Regions from separate parts of the Cellulosimicrobium sp. SL-1 genome, predicted to be linked through region 3. Evidence: riboswitches for the same ligand, from Rfam matches in the RefSeq annotation. Region 3 holds a riboswitch; each other region holds the start of a gene.
The links. A riboswitch is a leader RNA that binds a small molecule or an ion and turns the genes downstream of it on or off. The one in region 3 is predicted to bind thiamine pyrophosphate.
Positions count from the first base shown of each region.

Region 1: another riboswitch for thiamine pyrophosphate. It lies ahead of thiO (glycine oxidase ThiO); the one in region 3 lies ahead of GWJ10_RS17550 (thiamine ABC transporter substrate-binding protein).
Region 2: another riboswitch for thiamine pyrophosphate. It lies ahead of GWJ10_RS14320 (TenA family protein); the one in region 3 lies ahead of GWJ10_RS17550 (thiamine ABC transporter substrate-binding protein).
Region 4: another riboswitch for thiamine pyrophosphate. It lies ahead of GWJ10_RS12755 (ECF transporter S component); the one in region 3 lies ahead of GWJ10_RS17550 (thiamine ABC transporter substrate-binding protein).

Region 1 is NZ_JAACJC010000001.1:153,028-158,374, reverse strand. It holds gene guaA (glutamine-hydrolyzing GMP synthase) at 1-1,052, opposite strand, end outside; gene thiE (thiamine phosphate synthase) at 1,095-1,808, opposite strand; TPP riboswitch at 1,853-1,955, shown strand; gene thiO (glycine oxidase ThiO) at 1,945-3,219, shown strand; gene thiS (sulfur carrier protein ThiS) at 3,225-3,458, shown strand; gene GWJ10_RS00740 (thiazole synthase) at 3,468-4,310, shown strand; gene GWJ10_RS00735 (ThiF family adenylyltransferase) at 4,406-5,347, opposite strand, start outside.
Region 2 is NZ_JAACJC010000008.1:246,018-251,364, forward strand. It holds gene GWJ10_RS14300 (NAD(P)/FAD-dependent oxidoreductase) at 1-1,287, shown strand, start outside; tRNA gene GWJ10_RS14305 (tRNA-Leu) at 1,440-1,516, shown strand; gene GWJ10_RS14310 (VOC family protein) at 1,559-1,954, opposite strand; gene GWJ10_RS14315 (VOC family protein) at 2,039-2,965, opposite strand; TPP riboswitch at 3,052-3,180, shown strand; gene GWJ10_RS14320 (TenA family protein) at 3,171-3,923, shown strand; gene GWJ10_RS20025 (helix-turn-helix transcriptional regulator) at 4,036-4,518, shown strand; gene GWJ10_RS14330 (DUF6882 domain-containing protein) at 4,587-5,347, shown strand, end outside.
Region 3 is NZ_JAACJC010000012.1:32,522-37,868, reverse strand. It holds gene GWJ10_RS17560 (ABC transporter permease) at 1-2,466, opposite strand, end outside; gene GWJ10_RS17555 (ABC transporter ATP-binding protein) at 2,466-3,233, opposite strand; TPP riboswitch at 3,552-3,656, shown strand; gene GWJ10_RS17550 (thiamine ABC transporter substrate-binding protein) at 3,739-4,830, shown strand; gene GWJ10_RS17545 (iron ABC transporter permease) at 4,919-5,347, shown strand, end outside.
Region 4 is NZ_JAACJC010000007.1:160,401-165,747, reverse strand. It holds gene GWJ10_RS12770 (PPOX class F420-dependent oxidoreductase) at 159-626, shown strand; gene GWJ10_RS12765 (Rv2578c family radical SAM protein) at 633-2,288, opposite strand; gene GWJ10_RS12760 (hypothetical protein) at 2,332-2,769, opposite strand; TPP riboswitch at 2,915-3,034, shown strand; gene GWJ10_RS12755 (ECF transporter S component) at 3,140-3,853, shown strand; gene GWJ10_RS12750 (ABC transporter ATP-binding protein) at 3,846-5,347, shown strand, end outside.

The sequences.
Region 1 (5,347 bases), on a different contig from region 3:
TAGAGCGTGCCCTGCACGAGGAACTTCACCTCGGCGCCGTGCTCGCCCGCGTCCTCGACGATCTGGCGCGCCGCGTCCTCGAACACGCGGATGAACTCGCGACCGATGATCTTGCGCTTGGTCTCCGGGTCGCTGTGCCCGGCGAGCGCGGTGAGGAACCGCTCCTTCTCGTCGCGGATCACGAGGTTGACGCCCGTCGCCGCGACGAAGTCGCGCTCGATCTGCTCGACCTCGCCCGCGCGCATCAGCCCGTGGTCGACGTGCACGCACGTGAGCTGGTCGCCCACCGCGCGCTGCACGAGCGCCGCGGCGACGGCGGAGTCCACGCCGCCCGAGAGGGCGCAGATGACGCGCGCGTCGCCGACCTGGGCGCGGATCGCCGCGACCTGGTCCGCGATGACGTTGCCGGGCGTCCAGTCCGGGGCCAGGCCCGCGCCGTCGTACAGGAAGTGCTCCAGCACCGTCTGGCCGTGCGCGGAGTGCTTGACCTCCGGGTGCCACTGCACGCCGTAGAGGCGACGCTCGCGGTCCTCGAACGCGGCGACCGGCGAGCCCGACGACGTCGCGAGGACCTCGAAGCCCTCGGGCGCGCGGTGCACGGCGTCGCCGTGGCTCATCCACGTGGTCTGGTTCTGCGGCGTGCCGTCGAGCAGCACGCCCGCGGCGCACACCTCGACCTCGGTGCCGCCGTACTCGCGCAGGCCCGTCTGGGCGACCTCGCCGCCGAGGGCCTTCGCCATGGCCTGGAAGCCGTAGCAGATGCCCATGACGGGCACGCCGGCCTCGAACAGCGCCGGGTCGACGAACGGGGCACCCGTGGCGTACACGGACGAGGGACCGCCCGAGAGGATGATCGCGGCTGGGTCCTTGGCGAGCATCTGCTCGACCGTGAAGGTGTGCGGCACGATCTCGGAGTAGACCTTGGCCTCGCGCACGCGGCGCGCGATGAGCTGCGCGTACTGGGCGCCGAAGTCGACGACGAGCACGGGCCGCGGGGTCGAGGCCACCTCGGCGGTGGTGGGGGTGTCGGGAGCGGTGGCGGGTGACGTCACCCGTCCAGGATAGTCGCCGTGCGGCGGGGCTCGTCCCGCGTCTCAGGCGTCGGTGCGCACCTCGGCGCGCGCCGCGACGCGCTCGCGCAGGGCGCGGGCGGCCGCCTCCGGGTCGCTCGCCGCCGTGATCGCGCGCACCACCACGATCCGGGTCGCGCCCGCGTCGAGGACCGCGTCGAGCCGGTCCGCGTCGATCCCGCCGATCGCGAACCACGGCGTCGCGGGCCGGGTCGCCGCGACGTCGCGCAGCAGGTCCAGGCCGACGGCGGCCCGCCCCGGCTTCGTCGGGGTCGCCCACAGCGGGCCCACGCAGAAGTAGTCCACCGCCGGGTCGGCCTCCGCCGCGGCCGCCTGCGCGGCCGAGTGCGTGGACCGGCCGAGCACGGGCCCCGCGCCGAGCAGCGCCCGCACGGCCGGGACCGGCAGGTCGCCCTGGCCCATGTGCACGACCGGCGCGCCCGTGACCGACGCCACGTCCGCCCGGTCGTTCACGGCCCACAGCGCGCCGTGCTCCGTCGCGACGCGCGCGACGAGCTCCTGGAGCTCGAGCTCCCGCGCGACGTCGAGCGTCTTGTCGCGGAGCTGCACGACGTCCACCCCGCCCGCGAGCGCCGCCCGCAGGAAGTCCTCGAGGTCGCCGCGCTCCTCGCGCGCGTCCGTGCAGAGGTAGAGCCGCGCGTCGGCGAGCCGGGCGCGTGCGGCGTCCGCCGCCGACGGGGCGGGAGAGGCCGGGGTGGTGGAGGTCTCGGAGCTCACCCGCAGGAGCCTAACCTCGGCTGGCCCACGGCAGGAGGTACTGTGGCCGACAGCACGGGAGCCCCGCACGGGGCTGAGAGGGCGTCGCCGCCGACCGTCGAACCTGATCTGGGTCATGCCAGCGAAGGGAGCGCACATGAGCCTGTCCGTCCACCCGTCCGCGGGTGGCTCCGTCGTGCCCGACGGCGCGCGTGACATCGTCGTCGCGGGGGGCGGGATCGTGGGTCTCGCCGTCGCGTGGCGCGCGGCGCGCGCGAGCCTGACCGTCACGGTGCTCGACCCGGCGCCGGGCGCGGGCGCGACGCATGCCGCCGCGGGGATGCTGGCGCCGGTGACCGAGGCCGACTTCGGGGAGGAGGCCGCCCTGCGGCTCCACCTCGCGGCCGCCGCGGCGTGGCCGGCGTTCGCCGCGGACCTGCGCGCGGCGACGGGGGCGGACGTCGGGCTGCGGACCGCCGGGACGCTCACCCTCGCCTACGACGCGGACGACCTCGCGCTGCTCCGCCGCGTCCTCGCGCTGCACGCCGCGCACGGTCTCGCGTCGCACGAGCTCACCGTCGCCGACGCGCGCCGCCGCGAGCCGTACCTTGGCCCGCGCGTCGCCGGGGCGGCGTGGGCCCCCGCGGACCACGCGGTCGACCCGCGCGCGACGCACGCCGCGCTGCTCTCGGCGGTCGGCGGGCGCGACGCCGCGGGTGCGGGCTCGGCCACCGGGGCGCGCGTCGTCCGCGCGTCCGCGACCCGGCTCGTGCTCGATGCCGGGCGCGTGGTCGGCGTGCACGACGACGCCGGCCGGCTCCACCGCGCGGGTGCGGTCGTCGTCGCGGCGGGCTGGCAGTCGGGCGCCCTCCTCGCGGACGTGCCGGGCGTCGTCGTGCCCACGCGCCCGGTGAAGGGTCAGACGCTGCGGCTCGACGCCGGCCCGGACCTCGCGCTGGAGCACGTCGTGCGCGGGCTCGTGCAGGGCCGGCCGGTGTACGTCGTGCCGCGCGACGCCGAGCCGGCGGGGCCGCGCGCGGGTCACCGGGAGGTCGTCGTCGGGGCGACCACCGAGGAGAACCCGGACGACCGCCGCGCCACCGCCGGCGGGGTCTTCGCGCTCCTGCGGGACGCGCGCGCCCTCCTGCCGGGGATCGACGAGGCCGCGCTGGTCGAGGTGACGCCGCGGGGGCGTCCCGCGACCCCGGACAACCTCCCGCTCGTCGGGCCGACGGACGTCCCGGGGCTGCACCTCGCGACGGGCCACGGCCGCAACGGCATCCTGCTCGCCCCGCTCACGGCCGACGCCGTCGTCGCCGGGCTCGGCGGGCTCTCCGGCCTGGGCGGGACCGAGCCCAGGGACGACGTCGCGACCGCCCTCGCCACCGCCCGGACCGACCGCTTCGCCCGCACCGCCACGACACCGAGGTGAGACCCGTGACCGCACCCGCACCCACCGCGCTCGTCAACGGCGAGCCGTACCCGCTCGACGGCGACGTCGACCTGGAGCGGCTCGTCGCCGCGCTCGTCCCCGCCTACGTCGCCGACGGCACGCCGCAGGGCGTCGCGGTGGCCGTCGGGGACGCCGTCGTGCCGCGCGGCGCCTGGGCGACGACCGTCGTCGCGCCCGGGGACCGCATCGAGATCGTCACCGCCGTCCAGGGCGGCTGAGGAGGACCCATGACCACGACCGACGTCTCCCCCGCCACCGCGAGCGGCCCGGCCGACGCCGACGACCCGCTCGTCGTCGCCGGCACCCCGATCGGGTCGCGCCTCGTCATGGGCACCGGCGGGGCCGCGAACCTGCTCACGCTCGAGGACGCGCTCGTCGCGTCGGGCACCGCCCTGACGACCGTCGCGATGCGACGCGTCGCCGTCCGCGCCGGCGGGGACGCGAGCCCCGACGCGGGGATCTGGGCGCTGCTCGCCCGCCTCGGCATCCGCGCGCTGCCCAACACCGCCGGATGCTTCTCCGTGCGGGAGGCCGTCCTCACCGCGCACCTCGCGCGCGAGGCGTGCGGCACCGAGTGGGTCAAGCTCGAGGTGATCGCCGACGACGTGACCCTCCTGCCCGACCCGGTCGGCCTCGTCGAGGCGGCCGACCAGCTCGTGCGCGACGGGTTCGTCGTGCTGCCCTACACGAACGACGACCCGATCCTCGCGCGCCGGCTGGAGGACGTCGGCTGCGCCGCCGTCATGCCCCTCGGGGCACCCATCGGCACGGGGCTCGGCATCCTCAACCCGCGCAACATCGAGGCGATCGCCGCCGCGGCCCGGGTGCCCGTCATCCTCGACGCGGGGATCGGCACGGCGTCCGACGCCACGCTCGCCATGGAGCTCGGCTGCGACGGCGTGCTCCTCGCGACGGCCGTCACGCGCGCCGCCGACCCGGTCCGCATGGCCCGCGCGATGCGCCTCGCCGTCGAGTCGGGCCGGCTCGCCGCGGGCGCCGGGCGCATCCCCCGCCGCGAGGGCGCCCTGGCGAGCTCGTCCCCGCAAGGCCGCCTGGACCTGGCCCTCTGACCCCGTCCACCAGGCCGTCCCGGCGGGCCGAGCAGGCCATTCCGGCTCGTCCGTCGACCAGGACGCGCCACGACCACCTGGTCGACGTGCAGGGGCTAGAGGGTGGGGGTCTTCAGGGCGTCGAGGAGGGCCTGGACGCCGCCGACGACGGAGCGGGCGTCGAGGCCCGCGGCGCGGGCGGCATCGGCGACGCGGGCCGACCGGCCGCCGACCGCGCACACCACGAGCACCGGGCGGTCGGCGGGCAGGTCCGCGAGCGCCGCGGCGGCACCGGGGTCCTGCGTGCCGCCGAGGAACGCGCCGCTCGGGACGAGCGTCGCCCCGGGGAGCGGGCGCACCTGCGCCTCCCAGTCCTCGCGGACGTCGAGGAGGAAGGGTGCGGCGTCGTCGGCCCGCAGCAGGGCGGCCGCGTCGGGCGCGGACACGTCCCGCGGCGCAGCCCCCGCCGCCCCGGTCGGCCCCGCCCCGGCACCGGACACCGTCGCGGCCTGAGCCACCGGCCGGAGCCCGCAGAACGCGGCGTAGGCGTCGTCGCCCGGCAGGAGCGCGGTGACGGGCTCGCGCGTCGGGTCGGCGCGCACGATGAGCTGGCGCCACGAGAGGTCGAGGGCGTCGTAGACGGCGAGGCGGCCCAGCAGCGTGGTGCCGGCGCCGGTGACGAGCTTGATCGCCTCGGTCGCCATGACGGAGCCGACGGTGCCGCACATCGCGCCGAACACGCCGCCGGTCGCGCAGTCGGGTGCCGCGCCCGGGGGCGGCGGGACGGGGAACACGTCGCGGTAGGTGACCCCGCGCGGGCCCTGCTCCCCCGACCCCGCGGGGTCGGGACCCGCGGCGTCCGGGTGCGGGGCGTCGTCGGGCACGGCGAACCGGGGCGCGGCCCAGAAGACGCTGACCTGTCCCTGGAAGCGGTAGATCGAGCCCCAGACGACGGGCAGGCCGAGGACCTCGGCCGCGTCGGAGACGAGGTAGCGGGTCGGGAAGTTGTCGGCGCCGTCGAGCACGACGTCGTAGCCGCGCAGCACGTCGAGCGCATT
Region 2 (5,347 bases), on a different contig from region 3:
GAGGCGGCCGCGGGCTCGATCGACGGCCGCGACGTCGTCGCGCCGCACCGCCGTGCGCTCAAGGGCGTCGACGTGCTCCAGGGCAAGGTCGTCTCGATCGACCACACGGACCGCCGCGTGACGATCCACCCGGAGGAGGGCGACGACTACTCGGTCACGTACGACCACCTGATCGTCGGCCTCGGCTCGGTGTCGCGCACGCTGCCCATCCCGGGCCTTGCGGAGAACGCGATCGGCTTCAAGAACGTGGAGGAGGCCATCGCGGTCCGCAACCACGTGCTCAACCGGATGGACGTCGCGTCGTCCACGTGGGACGAGAAGCTGCGTCGCCGCATGCTCACGTTCACGTTCGTCGGCGGCGGGTTCGCGGGCATCGAGGCGCTGGCCGAGATCGAGGACATGGCCCGCTACGCGACGCGCAACTACGCGACGATCGAGGAGAAGGACCTCCGCTTCGTCATGATCGAGGGCGCGGGCCGCATCCTGCCCGAGCTCAGCGAGCCCATGGCGCAGTACGCGCTCGACGAGCTGAAGAAGCGCGGCATCGAGTTCCACCTCAGCACGTTCCTGTCGTCGTGCGTGGACGGCCACGTCGTCACCTCGACCGGGGTCGAGTTCGACTCCGACACGATCGTGTGGACCGCGGGCGTCAAGGCGAACCCGGTCCTCAAGGAGTCGTCCGACCTCCCGGTCGACAAGCTGGGCCGCATCACCGTGCTGCCGACGCTCCAGGTCGCGGACGCCGACGGCAACGTCGTGCCGAACGCGTGGGCCGCGGGCGACTGCGCCGCCGTCCCGGACGTGCTGAACCCGGGCAAGTTCTGCCCGCCGAACGCGCAGCACGCCATCCGTGAGGCCACGCGCCTCGCCGACAACCTCGCGCTCGAGCTGCACAGCGAGCCGCCGGTCGAGTACCGCCACAAGAGCGTCGGTACGGTCGCGTCGCTCGGCCTGTACAAGGGCGTCGCGGAGCTGTTCGGCGTGTTCAAGCTCCGCGGGACGCTCGCGTGGCTCATGCACCGCAGCTACCACGTCATGGCGATGCCGACGGGGAACCGCAAGATCCGCATCTTCATCGGCTGGATCGGCCAGTTCCTCATGGGCCGCGAGCTCGTGTCGCTCGGCTCGCTGCACGACCCGCGCGCGGAGTTCCGCGCCGCGTCCGTCCCGCCCAAGAAGGACGGCGACCCGGTCAAGCAGACCGCGCAGGGCTCGGCGGCCGCGGCGGAGTCCGGTGCGGGCACCGTCGACGCCGACGACCGGACGCCGGCGGCGAAGGCCTCCTGAGGCCGCGGCCGGGCCCCCGGCCCGGCCGTCGTGCCCGACGACGAGGGGCGAGCCGCGCGTGCGGCTCGCCCCTCGTCGCGTCCGGGTCCGAGCGGGCGGCCGTCGTGGCGACGGGCCCGGGGAGCCCCGCGCGCGCGGTAGATTCGGCCCGCGCCCCCATGGCCCAACTGGCAGAGGCGGCCGGCTTAAACCCGGCGTGTTCCGGGTTCGAGTCCCGGTGGGGGCACCATGCCGACGGGCGGTCGGCTCCGAGGCGCCAGGGCTCCCCGGGCTAGGACAGCCCCGTCGGCCCCTCCGGCTCGGCCGGGGGAGCGGCCTCCTGGCCGAGGATCACGACGGTGCCGTCCGGGTCCTGCACGCGCGCGACGCGCTCGCCCCACGGCTGGTCCGCGGGCGGCTCCAGGACGGGCACGCCCGCGGCCGCGAGGTGCTCGACGGCGCGGTCGCAGTCGTCGACGTACACCCACAGCACGACGCGAGTGTCCGCCGGAGGCGGGTCGCCCTGCCCGAGGCCGAGCGGCGACCCGCCCACGCGCACGCTCACGTAGACGGGTGGGCCGTCGTCGGGGAACGCGTACTCGACCGTCCCGCGCAGCAGGTCGCGGTAGAAGCCGAGGGACCGGTCGAGGTCGGCCACGGTGAGGACGGGGAAGAGGCTGCGGAACACGGTCGCTCCTCGGTGCGCTCGGCGGGTCCTCCCATCGTGCGCCTCGTGCCCCGGGCGCGCGCCCCGTGCCCGGGGCGCCGCGCCTCAGCGCGCGAGCAGCTCCTCGGTCGTGGTGCCGGGGACGGACAGCGTCACGCGCGTGCCCCACGGGTCGTGCACGACGACGGAGCGGCCGTCGTCCGCGTGCTCCAGCCCGCGGGCGCGGAGGCGCGCGACGAGCGCGTCGAGGTCCTCGCGGCCCGGCACCGTGACGGCGACGTCGCCGAGCCCGAGGCTCGCGGCGCGGGGCCCGGCACCCGCGCTGTTCCACACGTTCATCGCGACGTGGTGGTGGTACCCGCCGGCGGACGCGAAGAGCGCCCCGCTGTACCCGGTGAGCGTCGCCTCGAAGCCGACGGCGTCGACGTAGAAGGCGTGGGCGGTCGCGACGTCGCCCACCTGGAGGTGCACGTGGCCGACGCGGCCCGCGAGCGAGGGGCCGGCGTCGAACGTCTCCTGGTCGAGGTGCGTGCGCAGGTAGGCGTTCGGGTCGAGGAACGTCGTCGTCATGAGGATCTGGCCGTGCTCGCGCACCCAGGTCTCGCGGGGGCGGTCGGTGTAGAGCTCGACGCCGTTGCCCTCGGGGTCGGTGAAGTAGAACGCCTCGCTGACGAGGTGGTCGCTCGACCCGACGAACGTGCCGCGGCGGTCCTGCGCGGCGCGGTAGACGGTCGCGGCGAGGCTCGGGCCGTCGTCGAACAGGAAGGCCGTGTGGAACAGGCCGGCCTGGCGCGGGTCGACGGGCGGGAGCCCGGGCGTGTGCACGAGGCGCAGCATGGGTGTGCGGCCGCGGCCCAGCACACGGTGCACCTCCGCGCCGCGCGACCGCTCCTCGAGCGGGGCGAGGGCGAACGCGCCTGTGTAGTACGAGGTCATGAGCTCGAGGTCGCCCACGCGCAGCGTGACGGCGTCCATGCTCGTGGACGGGGACAGGAGGCGGTCGGTCGGCGCGCCCGGCGTGCTCGTGGTCATGTCTACTCCAACTTGTTGTCGCTACAACTATATTCCCACACCGTGGCGAGGGCTCCCGCACCGGCGCCGTCCTTGCTAGGGTCGGCGCGAACCACGCGGGGCGTCCCGCCCGGGCCACGGCCCGGGCCGAGGGACTGAGACGAGCGGTACGGCCGCCCGGACCCGTCGAACCTGATCTCGCTAGCACGAGCGGAGGAACGTGGGCATGACGACGCCTGCTGCCATCACCCTGAACCCTGTCCTCGCGCACGACCCGACCGCGCTCGTCCGGCAGGAGGAGACCGGCTTCACCGCCGACCTCGCCCGCCGGTACGCGGACCTCTTCGAGACGTTCTACGACCACCCCTTCCTGGCCGGGCTGCGCGACGGCTCCGTCGAGCCCGCCGCGGTCCGCCACTACGTGGGCCAGGACCACCAGTACCTCACGGCCTACCTGCGCTGCTACGGCCTCGGCATGGCCCTCGCGCCCGACCGGTCGTGGGCGGCCTACTTCCACGACAAGGCCGGCTTCCTCCTCGACGACGAGTCGCACGCGCACCACGCGATGTGCGACTTCCTCGGCGTGACGTACGAGGAGGCGCAGACGCACCGCCTCGCGCCGAGCGCGCAGGCCTACGTGGACCACATGACGGCGGCCGGCCGCGACTCGCTCGGCGTGCTGCTCGCCGCGCTGCTCCCGTGCCCGTGGACCTACATCTGGTCCGCGCGGCGCTTCTGGCTCGGCGAGCGCGAGACGACGCCCGGCGCCCTCGGCGACGACCACCCGCTCGCGGGCTGGTGGCAGTTCTACGCGGCCGAGCGCACCGAGGACGTCCTCACGGACCTGCGCGCACGCCTCGACGCGCTCGCCGCGGACGCGGGCGAGGCGGAGCGCGCGCGCATGGAGCGCGCGTTCGAGCTGAGCTGCCGCCACGAGATCCGCTTCTGGCAGATGGCCTGGTCGCTCGAGCGCTGGTGACCCGTCCGGCCGGGCGCGCGGCCGGCTCGCGTCGTGCGCCCGGCCTTACGCCAGCAGCAGATACCCACCCGGGTGCCTCGGCACCCGGGTGGGCCGCGGGTAGCGTGAACGCATGGACGCGACGAGCGCGGTGCCGGGCACGCTGCCGGACGTGGTGCCGGACGGGGCGACGCCGAGCCCCCGCTCCCGGGCGGGCGGGCGGGCGGAGCCCCTCCTGCGCCACGTCATCGGGGGGATCCTGCGGCGGGCGCGGCTCGCGCAGGGGCGCACGCTCGTCGACGTCGCGGCCGCCGCGCGCGTCTCCACCGCCTACCTGTCCGAGGTGGAGCGCGGGCGCAAGGAGGCGTCGTCCGAGGTCCTCGCCGCCGTGTGCGGCGCCCTCGGCCTGCGCCTCGTCGATCTCGTCGCCCGCACGGGCGAGGAGCTGCGGCCGCTCGCGCCCGTCCGCGTGCTGTCCTCCGCGCGAGAGCGCGGTGCCCTCTCCGCGCCACGGCACGTCGCCCCGGCGGGCGAGCCCGTGCGGGACCTCCCCGTCGCCGAGACGCTCCGACGTCCGACCGCGCGCGCCGGCGACGTCCTGCTCCTCGCGGCCTGAGCGACGGTCCCCGTCGCACCGCGTGTCGTGCGGGGGCCGGGCGCGGTGCGCGCCGCTACCGTCGGTCCATGACGGAGCCGCAGACCGCGCACGGCACGGCAGCCCAGGACGTCCCGGCCCTCCAGGACCTCGTCGACGACGCCGCGTTCCTCTCCCACGAGCACCAGCTCCACCTGACGGACCTCCACGGCGACGACGCCTGGGCCGCCGACCTGACCACCGGGGTCTTCACCTTCACCGCGCCCGACGGCGGGACCGCGACGTGCCGCCTTCAGTTCCTCGGCACGGCCGCGCCCGGGCCGGGCACGTGGATGTGGGCGTGGCAGAACGTCAACGGCTTCCCCGACGCCGTGCTCACCGCCGCCGAGAGCACGCGCCGGACCGGGCTGCGCGAGGCCGCCGAGCCGGAGCTCCCGCTGGCCGACGACCTCGCTCACCGGCTCGCGCTCGCGGCCAAGGCCGTGACCGGCTCGTCCGCCCACTACAGCGCCCCCGTCGGCGGCGGCACGCGGGCGTGGTTCCTTCTGGACGACGCCGACCTCGCCCTGCCCGCCCCGAGCGTGCCGCGCGTCGTGCGGACGCTGAGCGAGGGGCTGCTGTCCGTCACGGTCGTCGACCACCGGCGCGCCGTCGCGTCCTACGCGAGCGCGCGCGGCCTGCCGGCCGTCGCGGACGGGACCGGCGCCGTCGTGCTGGACGTGCCCGACGGCACCGTGACCGTGCGGTTCGACGAGCGCGGGCGGATCGCCGGCATCTCCGCGTCGTCCCGACGGACCGCCGCGCCCGAGGCCGCCGCGCCCCTGGCCGCCGAGCCCGAGGCCGCAGCGGC
Region 3 (5,347 bases):
GCCCACGACGCCGGCGAGCACGAGCATGGCGCCGAGCTGGGCCCACGGCACGGCGAGGGTCGTGAAGCCCTGGTCCGCGAGCACCGACGGGAGCGCGGCGGCGAGGCCGGTCCCCACGGCGAGCCCGACGGCCGTGCCGAACACCGCGACGAGCACGGACTCGATGAGGATCGTCGTCGCGAGCTGGGCCCGCCCGAGCCCGACGGCCCGCAGCAGCCCGATCTCGCGCGTCCGCTCCGCGACGGACAGCGCGAGCGTGTTGACGATGCCCAGGACGGCGACGAGGACGGAGAGCCCCAGCAGGGCGTAGACGATCGCGAGGACCGACTCGACCTGGCCGGCGACGTCCGCGGCGAACTCGTCGGCGTCGAGCACGGACGCCACGACGTACGGCGCGACGGCGTCGGTCACCCCGGCCCGCACGGCCGCGAGGTCGGCGTCGGGCTCGGTGTCGAGGAACAGCATCTCCGTCGTCGTCGCGCCGACCGCGGCCGCCACGTCGGGCGGCAGGAGCAGGTCGACGGAGAACGCGTGCGAGTCGACCACCGCGCCGATGCGCACCTCCCGGGCCGGGAGGTCGGGCCGTGCCGGGTCGGCGAGCGTCAGGACGTCGCCCAGGGCCCAGCCGTGCTCGTCGAGCGCGTCCGCCATGACGGCGGCCTCGCCCCGCGCGTACGCGGCGAGGTCGCCCTCGGTCGCGGTCGTGCGTACGGAGCGCCCGAAGCCCTCGGCGGGGAACCCGACGACGAGCTGCGGCTCGCCGTCGACGACGACCTGCCCGTACGTCGTGACGTCGACCGCCGCGACGCCGGGCACGGCGCGGACGTCGCCCGCGACCCCGTCGGGCAGGTACGGCATCGCCGAGCGGACGACGAGGTCGGCCGCGGTCTCCTGGTCGACGATGTCCTGCACGGAGACGCGGGTGGACAGCGCGAGGACGGACGTCGTCGAGACGAGCGCCATCCCGACGACGAGCGCGCCCGCGGTCGCCGCGGTCCGCCGCGGCTGGCGCGTGACGTTGCCGCGCGCGAGACCGCCGAGCGGGCGGACCAGCGCGACGAACGGCGCGGCGAGGACGGTCAGCACCGGGCCGACCGCGAGCGGGGCGAGGAGGAGCACGCCCGCGACGACGCCGGCCGCGCCCAGGCCGAGGAGGGGCGCGCCCCCGCTGCCGACCACGGCCGCCGCGACGACGAGCCCCACGCCCGCGAGCAGCGCGAGGGTCCCGGCGGCGGCACGGGCCCGCCCCGTCCCGGCGGGCCGGACGACGTCGGCGCGCATCGCCTCCACCGGGCGCACGAGCGCGGCGTGCCGCGCGGGCAGGGCGGCGGCGAGCACCGACACGACGACGCCGACCACGAGCGGGACGGCGACCCCCGTGGCCGTGACGGGCAGCGAGCCGGAGAGCTCCATGCCGACGGCGCCGAGCCCGCTGCGGGCGAGCTCCGCGAGGCCGAACCCGGCCCCGACGCCGAGCAGCGCGCCCACGGCCCCGACGACCGCCGCCTGCCCCACCACGGAGCCGAACACCTGCCCGGGCGACGCGCCCACCGCGCGCAGGAGCGCGAGCTCGCGCGTGCGGCGTCGGACGTGCATCGAGAACGTGGTGGTGATGATGAACGTGCCGACGAACAGCGCGAGCGCGGCGAACACCAGCAGGAACGTCGAGACGAACCCGAGCTGGTCGGTGATCGCCTCGCTCGTCTCGGCGCGCAGCTCCGCCCCCGTCAGCGCCTCGGCGCCCGCGGGGAGCGCGGTCGCGACGGCGTCCCGCAGCGCCTCCGGGGAGACGTCGTCGGCCGCGTACAGCGCGACCGACGGGACGAGGTCGTCGGGCGCGTACGTCGCGGCGGCGGTCCCGGCGTCGAGCAGGACGATCGTCGCGCCCGCCATCGGCGCGGACAGCGAGACCTCGCCGACCACGCGCACGGGCCGCACGGCGTCGCCCAGCACGACGTCGGTCGTGCCGCCCACCGCGAGGCCCGACGCCGCGAGCGTCGCCGACTCGAGCGCGACCTCGCCGCCGTCGCGGGGCGCGCGGCCGTCGACCACCTGGGGGCCGGGGTCGCGGGGGTCGTAGGCGACGCCGATGCTTGGCGCCTGGCTGCCGAGGACCGCGGTCCCGTCCGCGCCCACGAGCACCGCGGGACCGCTCACCTCGGGGAGCGCGAGCGCGACGTCGTCGCGCGCGCCGAGGTCGTGCGCCAGGTCCGCCGGGACGAGGCTGCGCGCGCCGCCGACCTGGGCGGACGCCGACGTGAGCGCGTCCCCGGCGGGGGACGCGCCGCGCACGTACGCGTCCGCCTGGACCGACGAGGCGACGATGCCGTCGAACGTGGTCGCGAGCATCGCGCGCAGCGCGAACGTGCCGGTCACGAACGCGACGCCGATCGTCACGGCGAGGACCGAGAGGACGAGCTGCGCGCCGTGCGCGCGCACGCCGCGCAGCGCGATCCGGCCCATCATCAGGCGGCCGCCGTCGTCGGTGCCGGGGTGGCGTGCGCCGGTGACGGCGCGGCGGGCGTGAGGGAGCCCAGCGTGTCGAGGACCGCCTGCGGCGTGGGGTCGTGGAGCTCGGTCACGAGGCGGCCGTCCGCGAGGAAGAGCACCCGGTGGGCGTACGACGCGGCGGTCGGGTCGTGCGTGACCATCGCGACGGACTGGCCGAGGTCGTCCACGGACGCGCGCAGGAAGCCGAGGACCTCCGCGGCGGCGCGGGAGTCGAGGTTCCCCGTCGGCTCGTCCGCGAGCACGATCGCGGGACGCGACACGAGCGCCCGCGCGCACGCGACCCGCTGCTGCTGCCCGCCCGACAGCTCGGCGGGCCGATGCCCCAGCCGGGGGCGCAGGCCCACGGCGTCGACCACGCGGTCGAACCACTCCCGGTCGACGGGCCGCCGCGCGATCGCGAGCGGCAGCACGATGTTCTCCTCCGCCGTGAGCGTCGGCACGAGGTTGAACGACTGGAAGACGAACCCCAGGCGCGTCCGCCGCAGGCGCGTCAGCCGGCGCTCGCTCATGGCGGAGACGGTCTCTCCGTCGACGACGACGGTCCCCGCCGTGGGGGAGTCGAGCCCCGCGAGGCAGTGCAGGAGCGTCGACTTGCCCGAGCCGGACGGGCCCATGATCGCGGTCAGGCGCCCCCGCTCGAGGTCGACGTCCACGCCGTCGAGCGCACGCACCGCGGCCTCGCCGCGCCCGTACGTCTTCACCAGCCCGCGCGCGGTCGCGATCGCGGGTCGCGCAGCGCCCTGAGCGCCCTCAGCGCCCTCAGTGGGCGGGCCCTCGCGCGGGGTGCTCCGCTGTGCCGCACCTGTCGTCGTCACGTCCTCGTCCGTCCTCTCGTCGTGCCGCTGCGCGGGAGCGTCGTGGCTCGCCGGGCGGCGCCGTCCTGTGGTGGCCGCCGGGGCTCCCGGCGGCCGTACCGACCCTCCCGCGGCGCGCGTGCCCGCGGCATCGGGGGCGGGCCCCGAACCGCCCCTGGTCCGCGGTCGCCGGTGCTCAGGGTTCTCTCAGGGGAGTCTCCGGGTGAGGGGCCGGTGTAGGCTCGCGGTGAACGACAGGGGAGCTCCTGGAGGAGCTGAGAGTGCGGACCACCGCAGACCCTCGAACCTGATCCGGTTAGCACCGGTGGAGGAAGTCGGGAATCTCGATCACCTGCTCGCGCGGTCCGTCGCGCTCACCCGGCGCACGGCTCGTCGGGCCGGTGGACCCCTCCTGAACGTCCAGGGAGGACACATGCAGCACACGACCACCGTCGCCCGCCGCGGCCGGGCCCTCGCGACCGGCGTGGGCGCGACGCTCGCGCTCCTCGCCCTCGCGGCCTGCTCGGGTGGTGACGGCGCCGGGGGCGACGACGCGTCGTCGGGCATCGGGGGCACGGTCACGCTGGTGACCCACGACTCCTTCGCGGTGAGCGACGACGTGCTCGCCGCGTTCGAGGAGGAGAGCGGGCTCACCGTCGAGCAGGTCGCGCCCGGCGACGGGGGCGCGCTGGTCAACCAGCTGATCCTCACGAAGGACTCGCCCCTCGGCGACGTCGTGTTCGGGATCGACAACACCTTCGCGTCGCGCGCGATCGACGAGGGCGTCCTCGAGCCGTACACGCCCGCGGACGTCTCGGAGTCCGCCGCGTCGTACGCGGTCGGCGACGGCGGCGAGCTCACCGCCGTCGACCTCGGGGACGTGTGCGTCAACGTGGACCACGCGTGGTTCGCCGACGCGGGGATCCCCGAGCCCGTGACGCTGGAGGACCTGGCGAAGCCCGAGTACCGGGACCTCCTCGTCGTGACCAACCCCGCGACGTCGTCGCCGGGCCTCGCGTTCCTCCTCGCGACCGTCGGGGCGTTCGGCGAGGACGGCTGGGAGGACTACTGGGCGGACCTGCGCGCCAACGGCGTGAAGGTCGTCGACGGCTGGTCCGACGCGTACTACGTGGACTTCTCCGGCTCGGAGGGCGCGGGGCCGCGCCCGCTCGTGCTGTCGTACTCGACGTCGCCCGCGTTCACGCTCACCGAGGACGGCTCCGCGTCGACCACGGGCGCGCTGCTCGACACGTGCTTCCGCCAGGTCGAGTACGCGGGCGTGCTCGCGAACGCGAAGAACCCCGAGGGCGCACAGCAGCTCCTCGACTTCCTCGTGAGCGAGACGTTCCAGGCCGACGTCGCCGACCAGATGTACATGTACCCGGCCGACGACTCCGTCGCGCTGCCCGACGGCTGGGCCGAGTTCGCGCCGCTCGCCGACGAGCCCTTCGAGGTCGCGCCCGCCGACGTCGCGGCGCACCGCGACGAGTGGATCAAGGCATGGACGGCGACGGTCGTCGACTGACCCCCGGTCCCCCGGCGACCACGGCTCTACCTCGCGGGGTAGAGCCGTGGTCGCGCAGGGGAGAACCGTGGTTTCCCGAGGTAGAGCCGTGGTGAGGGGTCGGGCGGTCCGGCGGGGCGGCGTCGGGCGCGGGGTGCTGTGGGGTCTGGCGGCGGCGGTGCCGCTCGCGTTCCTCGGGGTGTTCTTCGCGTGGCCGGTCGTCACGCTCGTGGCGCGCGGGTTCGTCGGGGACGACGGCGGCCTCGACCTCTCGGGGTTCGCGGAGGTCTTCTCCGAGCCCCGCACGTGGCGGATCGTCGGCCTCACGCTCTGGCAGGCCGTGCTCGGCACGGCGCTGTCGCTGCTGCTCGGCGTGCCCGGCGCGTACGTGCTGTACCGGTGCCGGTTCCCCGGTCGGCGGGTCGTGCGCGCGCTCGTCACGGTGCCGTTCGTGCTCCCGACCGTCGTCGTCGGCGTCGCGTTCCGGTCGCTGCTCGTGCAGGGCGGCCCGCTCGGGTTCCTGCGGCTCGACGAGACG
Region 4 (5,347 bases), on a different contig from region 3:
TCCGCTCTCGACCGGCGGGGGCGACCGGATACCGTGGCGGTGCCGCCGCGACGTCCCGTGGCGGCACCGCCGGGACCGGCGCCGCGCCCGCGGGCGCACGGGCCGACCGGCCGCGGCAGGGCCGTCCGGCCCGCCGCCCGCACGAAGGAGGGTCACCCGTGGCACGCACCATCGCGACGAACCGGCGCGTCGAGCGCGACGAGCTCGAGGAGTTCCTGCGCTCCCGGCACGACGGCGTCCTCGTCACCACCCGCGCCGACGGCCGTCCCCAGCTCAGCCCGGTCACGTACGGGGTCGACGACGCGGGTCGGGTCGTCGTGTCGACGTACCCGGAGCGCGCCAAGGCGGTCAACGTGCGCCGCGACCCGCGCGCGTCGCTGCTGTCCCTGGGCGAGCGGTTCTCCGACCCGTGGGTGCAGGTCGACGGCGAGGCGGAGGTGATCGACCTGCCCGAGTCGGTCGAGCCGCTCGTCGACTACTACCGCGCCGTCGGCGGCGAGCACCCGGACTGGGACGAGTACCGCGCGGCGATGGTCACCCAGGGCAAGTCGCTCGTGCGGCTGACGATCACGCGCTGGGGACCGGTGGCGACGGGCGGCTTCCCGGCGCGCCTCGCCGACGCCTGAGACAGGTCAGAACAGGACCTGCTCCACTCCCCCGCCGACGACGTCGAGCCCGCCGCCGTCCACCGGCATGCCCGCGAGCGCACCACCGTGGCCGTCGCGCGCGTCCTGCGGCGCCGGGTCGACGGCGAGGCTGCCGGCCGGGTAGGCGCCGTCCGTCGGCGGCCCTGGCCGGCGGTGCCGGTCGCCGGGTTCGCCGCGGCGGAACCGGCCCTCGACGCCCGCGGGGCCGCGGTGGCCCGCGACCCCGAACCCGCGTGCCTCGAGCATCGGCCGCACCCGGTCCCACAGCCAGGACCGGTACGCCGTCGAGGCGTACGTGCCGCGGGCGTACACGCGCTCGTACCCGGGGACGAGGCGCGGGTGCTCGCGCGCGAGCCAGCCCATGTACCACTCGCGAGTGCCGGGCTTGAGGTGCAGCGGCAGCACCGTGACGCCCGTCGCGCCCGCGTCCTTGACGGCGTCGAGCAGGTCGGTGAGCGCGCGGGTCGAGTCGGTGAGCCACGGCAGCACCGGGGCGACCATGACGCCGCACGGCAGACCGGCCTCCCGGACCGTGCGGACGAGGTCGAGCCGCGCGCGCGGCGAGGGCGTGCCGGGCTCGACGCTCGCCTGGAGCTCGGGGTCCAGGAGCGCGAGGGACACGCCGATCCCGACCTCGACGCGCGAGGCTGCGTCGACGAGCAGCGGCAGGTCGCGGCGCAGGAGCGTGCCCTTGGTCAGCACGGACAGCGGCGTGCCCGACCCGGCGAGCGCGTCGATGATGCCGGGCATGAGGCGGTAGCGACCCTCGGCGCGCTGGTACGGGTCGGTGTTGGTGCCGAGCGCGACGGCCTCGCGCGCCCAGGACGGGCGGGCGAGCTCGGCGCGCAGCACGTCGTCGACGTTGACCTTGACCACGACCTCCCGGTCGAAGTCCTCGCCCGCGTCGAGGTCGAGGTACTCGTGCGTGGGGCGGGCGAAACAGTTGTGGCTCACGACCCCCGCGGCGACGAAGTCACGCGTGCCGGTCGTGATGTCGACCAGCGCCGTCGTCTCCCCCGGCCCGTCGAGTGCTTCCAGGGAGTCGACGCGTAGTGCCTCGCCGCCGGTGACGCCCTGGCCGTCGAGGACGGGCCGCCCGTCCGCGAGCGCCGCGGCGCCCGGCCCGACGAGCACGTCGCCGAGCGCCAGGCGGGCGCGGTGCCCGGTGCCGCCGACGACGTGCCGCCACCCGCGCTCGGTGAGGAACCGGTGGTCGCCGCTCGCGACGAGGCGCGTGCCGTCGGCGAGGGTCACGCGGTAGGCGCGCTTGCGGGTGGTCCAGCGGTCGAGCACCCGGGTGCGCACGTAGCGCCGGTACGCGCCGTGCGGAGCGGTGCCGACGATCTCGTCGCCGACACGCAGCTCGCCGATCGGCCGTTGCGTGCCGTCGGCCAGCAGCACGGGCGTGGCGGGCGCGAGGCAGTAGGAGCACGCGTGGCTGCACCCGCGGTACGGGTTGACGGTCCAGCGGAACGGCATGCGCGACATCGCCGGCACCTTGGACAGCGCGCTCTTGGCCGTGACCTCGTGGAACGTGATGCCCGCGAACTCGGGCGTGCGCACGCTGCGGACGAGGCCGACCCGCTCCAGCCCGGGGAGCGCGCCGTCGTCCGCGCCGAGCGCCTGTCCGTCCCACCGCATCGCGCTATTCGAACAAACGTTCGAACGCGCTGTCAAGGGCGGGTCAGCCGTCGGCGGACCACGCCTTGAGCAGCGCCAGGTTCCCGAGGGGGATGTGGTGGCCGATGCGCGGGTGGTCCAGCGCGACACCGACGACCCCGGCCGCGCCGAAGGACGCGACGTAGTCGATCGCCGCCGGCACGGGTACCCCGAGCAGCGGCACGGAGCCTGTCTCGTCGTCCGCCAGACCGAGCGCCCGGGCCGCCTCGTCCGCGCGCGCGGCGCTGCTGTAGAGGCAGATCATGGGCCCCTGGTCCGCAGCGACGGCGTACGGACGAGGCTGGTCCTCGGACCCCCGCGCGATGAAGAACCACGTGCCGAGGCGCACCGTCTGCCGCCACAGCGCGATCTGCGCCGACGTGTCGCCCGCGGGCGCGCTCCGCACGGCCTCGTCGAGGCGGTCCAGCTCTGCGACCGCGGCGGGGTCGTTGTCTCGGGTCATGCGCACTGCCTCGTTCCTCGTGGTCGGAGCCCGTACCCGGGTCCGCGCGGGCGCCTCGTCGCCGTCACCTTCTCACGGCTGCCGGGCGTCCCGGTGGGTGAGACGCCGGGATTGTCCGGCGGCCGTCCAGGCCCTAGGGTCGGGCCGAACGCCCCCGGGGAGCGCACGAGCGCTGAGAGTGCAGGCCGGACACCCGTCCCCCCTGCAGACCCGTGGAACCTGATCTGGTTCGTACCAGCGAAGGGAGCAGGGCCGACGTCACCGTCCCCTGCGCGCTCGTGCCCGCGCCCCGCGCGTGCCGTCCGCGCGGGGGCGGCGGTGGCGCGCCGTCGTGCACCCCTCGCCCCGGGGGCCCGACGGAGGGAACCGCATGACCGAGCCCCGCACCACACCGCCCCGGGCGACCCCGCCCACCCCCACACCCGGCGCCACGCCCGACGGCGTGCCCGACGGTGCGCGGCCCGCCCCTGGTCTCCACGAGGCCGTCGCCGCTCCCCCGAGCCGTGCCCGTCGCCGCGGCCTCACCCTCCACGAGACGGTCCTCGTCGCCGTGCTGGGGGTCGTGTTCGGGTTCGTCTACTGGGCGTTCGTGCAGCTCTGGGCCCCGCTCCAGCTCGCCATGGGACCGCTCGCGGACCTCGCCGCCAACGTGCTCGCGGGCGCGTGGATCGTCGTCGGCCCCCTCGCGACGTACATCGTGCGCAAGCCGGGCGTCGGCATCCTCACCGAGACGCTCGCGGCGCTCGTCGAGGTGGTCTTCCTCGCGTCGCCCGCCGGCCCGCTGCTCGTCCTCGTCGGGCTCGTCCAGGGCGTTGGGGCCGAGATCCCCTTCGCCCTCACCCGGTACCGCCGCTACGGCTGGTGGGTCTTCGTCGCGTCGGGCGTCAGCGCGGCGCTCGTCACGTACGCGTTCAACGCGGTCCGGTTCGGCTGGCTCGGGCAGGACTACGCGATGCTCCGGCTCGGCGTGCAGGTCGTCTCGTGCGTCGTGCTGTGCGGGATCGCGGCGCGCCTCCTCGGCGACGCCCTCGCCCGCACCGGCGCGCTCGACGCCTTCGCGATCGGGGCCGACCGCCGTGGCTGAGGCACCGACCGCCGCACCGGACGTCACGCCGGACGCCGTGCCCGGCGACATGCCCTGCGACGTGCCCGACGCCGTCGCCGCCGCCGGTCTGACCGTCACCGTGGGCCACGACGGCACGCGCGTGCTCGACGACCTCACGCTCACCGTCCCCGCGGGCACCGGGCTGCTCGTGCTCGGCCCCTCGGGCTGCGGGAAGTCCACGCTGCTGCGTGCGCTCGTCGGCGTCGTGCCCCACACGCTCCCGGGGTCGGTCACGGGCGACCTGCGCGTGACGGGCGTCGACCCGCGCGACACGACCCCGGCGGCGCTCGCCGCGCGCGTCGGCCTCGTCCAGCAGCGGCCGGGCGACCAGCTCTGTCTCGCCCGCGTCGACGACGAGCTGCGGTTCGCGCTCGAGAACCGGGCGGCGGACCCGCGCACGATGGACGCCCGCGCGACCGCCGCGCTCGCCGCCGTCGGCGCGGACCATCTGCACGACCGGCCGACCCACGCGCTGTCGGGGGGCGAGGCGCAGCGCGTCGCCCTCGCGGCGGCGCTCGTCGCCGACCCCGAGCTCGTGGTCCTCGACGAGCCGACGGCGTTCCTCGACCCGGCCGCGGCGCACGAGGTCGGGACGCTCGTGGGCGGGCTCGTCCGGGCGCCCGGACGGGACGCGCCCGACACCCCCGGCCGGTCGGTCGTGCTCGTCGAGCACCGCCTCGACGACGTCGGGACCCTCCCGGCCGCGACGCTCGTGCTCGACGACACCGGCCGCGTCGTCGCGCACGGCCCCACGACCGCCGTCCTGCGCGCGCACGCCGCCACGCTCGCCGCGCTCGGGTGCTGGCTGCCGCTCGACGTCCGGCTCCGGCAGGCAGGAGCCCCGGGCACGCTCGGCGCGCCCGCGACCGACGCCTGGCTCGTCGACCTCGCGCGCGCCGCCCCCCGCACCGTCGACCCCCGCGCCGCGGACGCCGGCCCGGTCGCCCTGCGTGCCCGACGCCTCGCGGTGGACCGTGCCGCGGCAGGCCACCGGCGGCGCGGGCGGGACGAGACGCCGGTGGTGCGCGACGTCGACCTCGACGTGCACGCGGGTGAGGTGCTCGCGGTGGTGGGGCCGAACGGCGGCGGCAAGTCGACCCTCCTACGCGGGCTGGCGGGACTCGAACGGACCACGGGCGAGATCACGACGGCGCCCGGTGCGCCCGTCGCGATGGTGTTCCAGGACCCGGAGCACCAGCTCCTCGCGCGCACGGTCCGCGACGAGGTCGCCTGGTCGGCCCGGCTCGCGCGGCTCGACGGCGTCGACGGACGCGTCGCGCGCACCCTGGACGCGTTCGCCCTCGCGCACCTCGCCGACGCGAACCCGTACCGGCTCTCCGGCGGCGAGCAGCGGCGCCTTTCCCTCGCGACGGCGACGGTGCTCGACCCGCCCGTCCTCCTCGCCGACGAGCCCACGTCGGGGCTTGACCGCGCCCAGGCGGACGCCGTCGCCCACGCGCTGCGCGAGCGCGC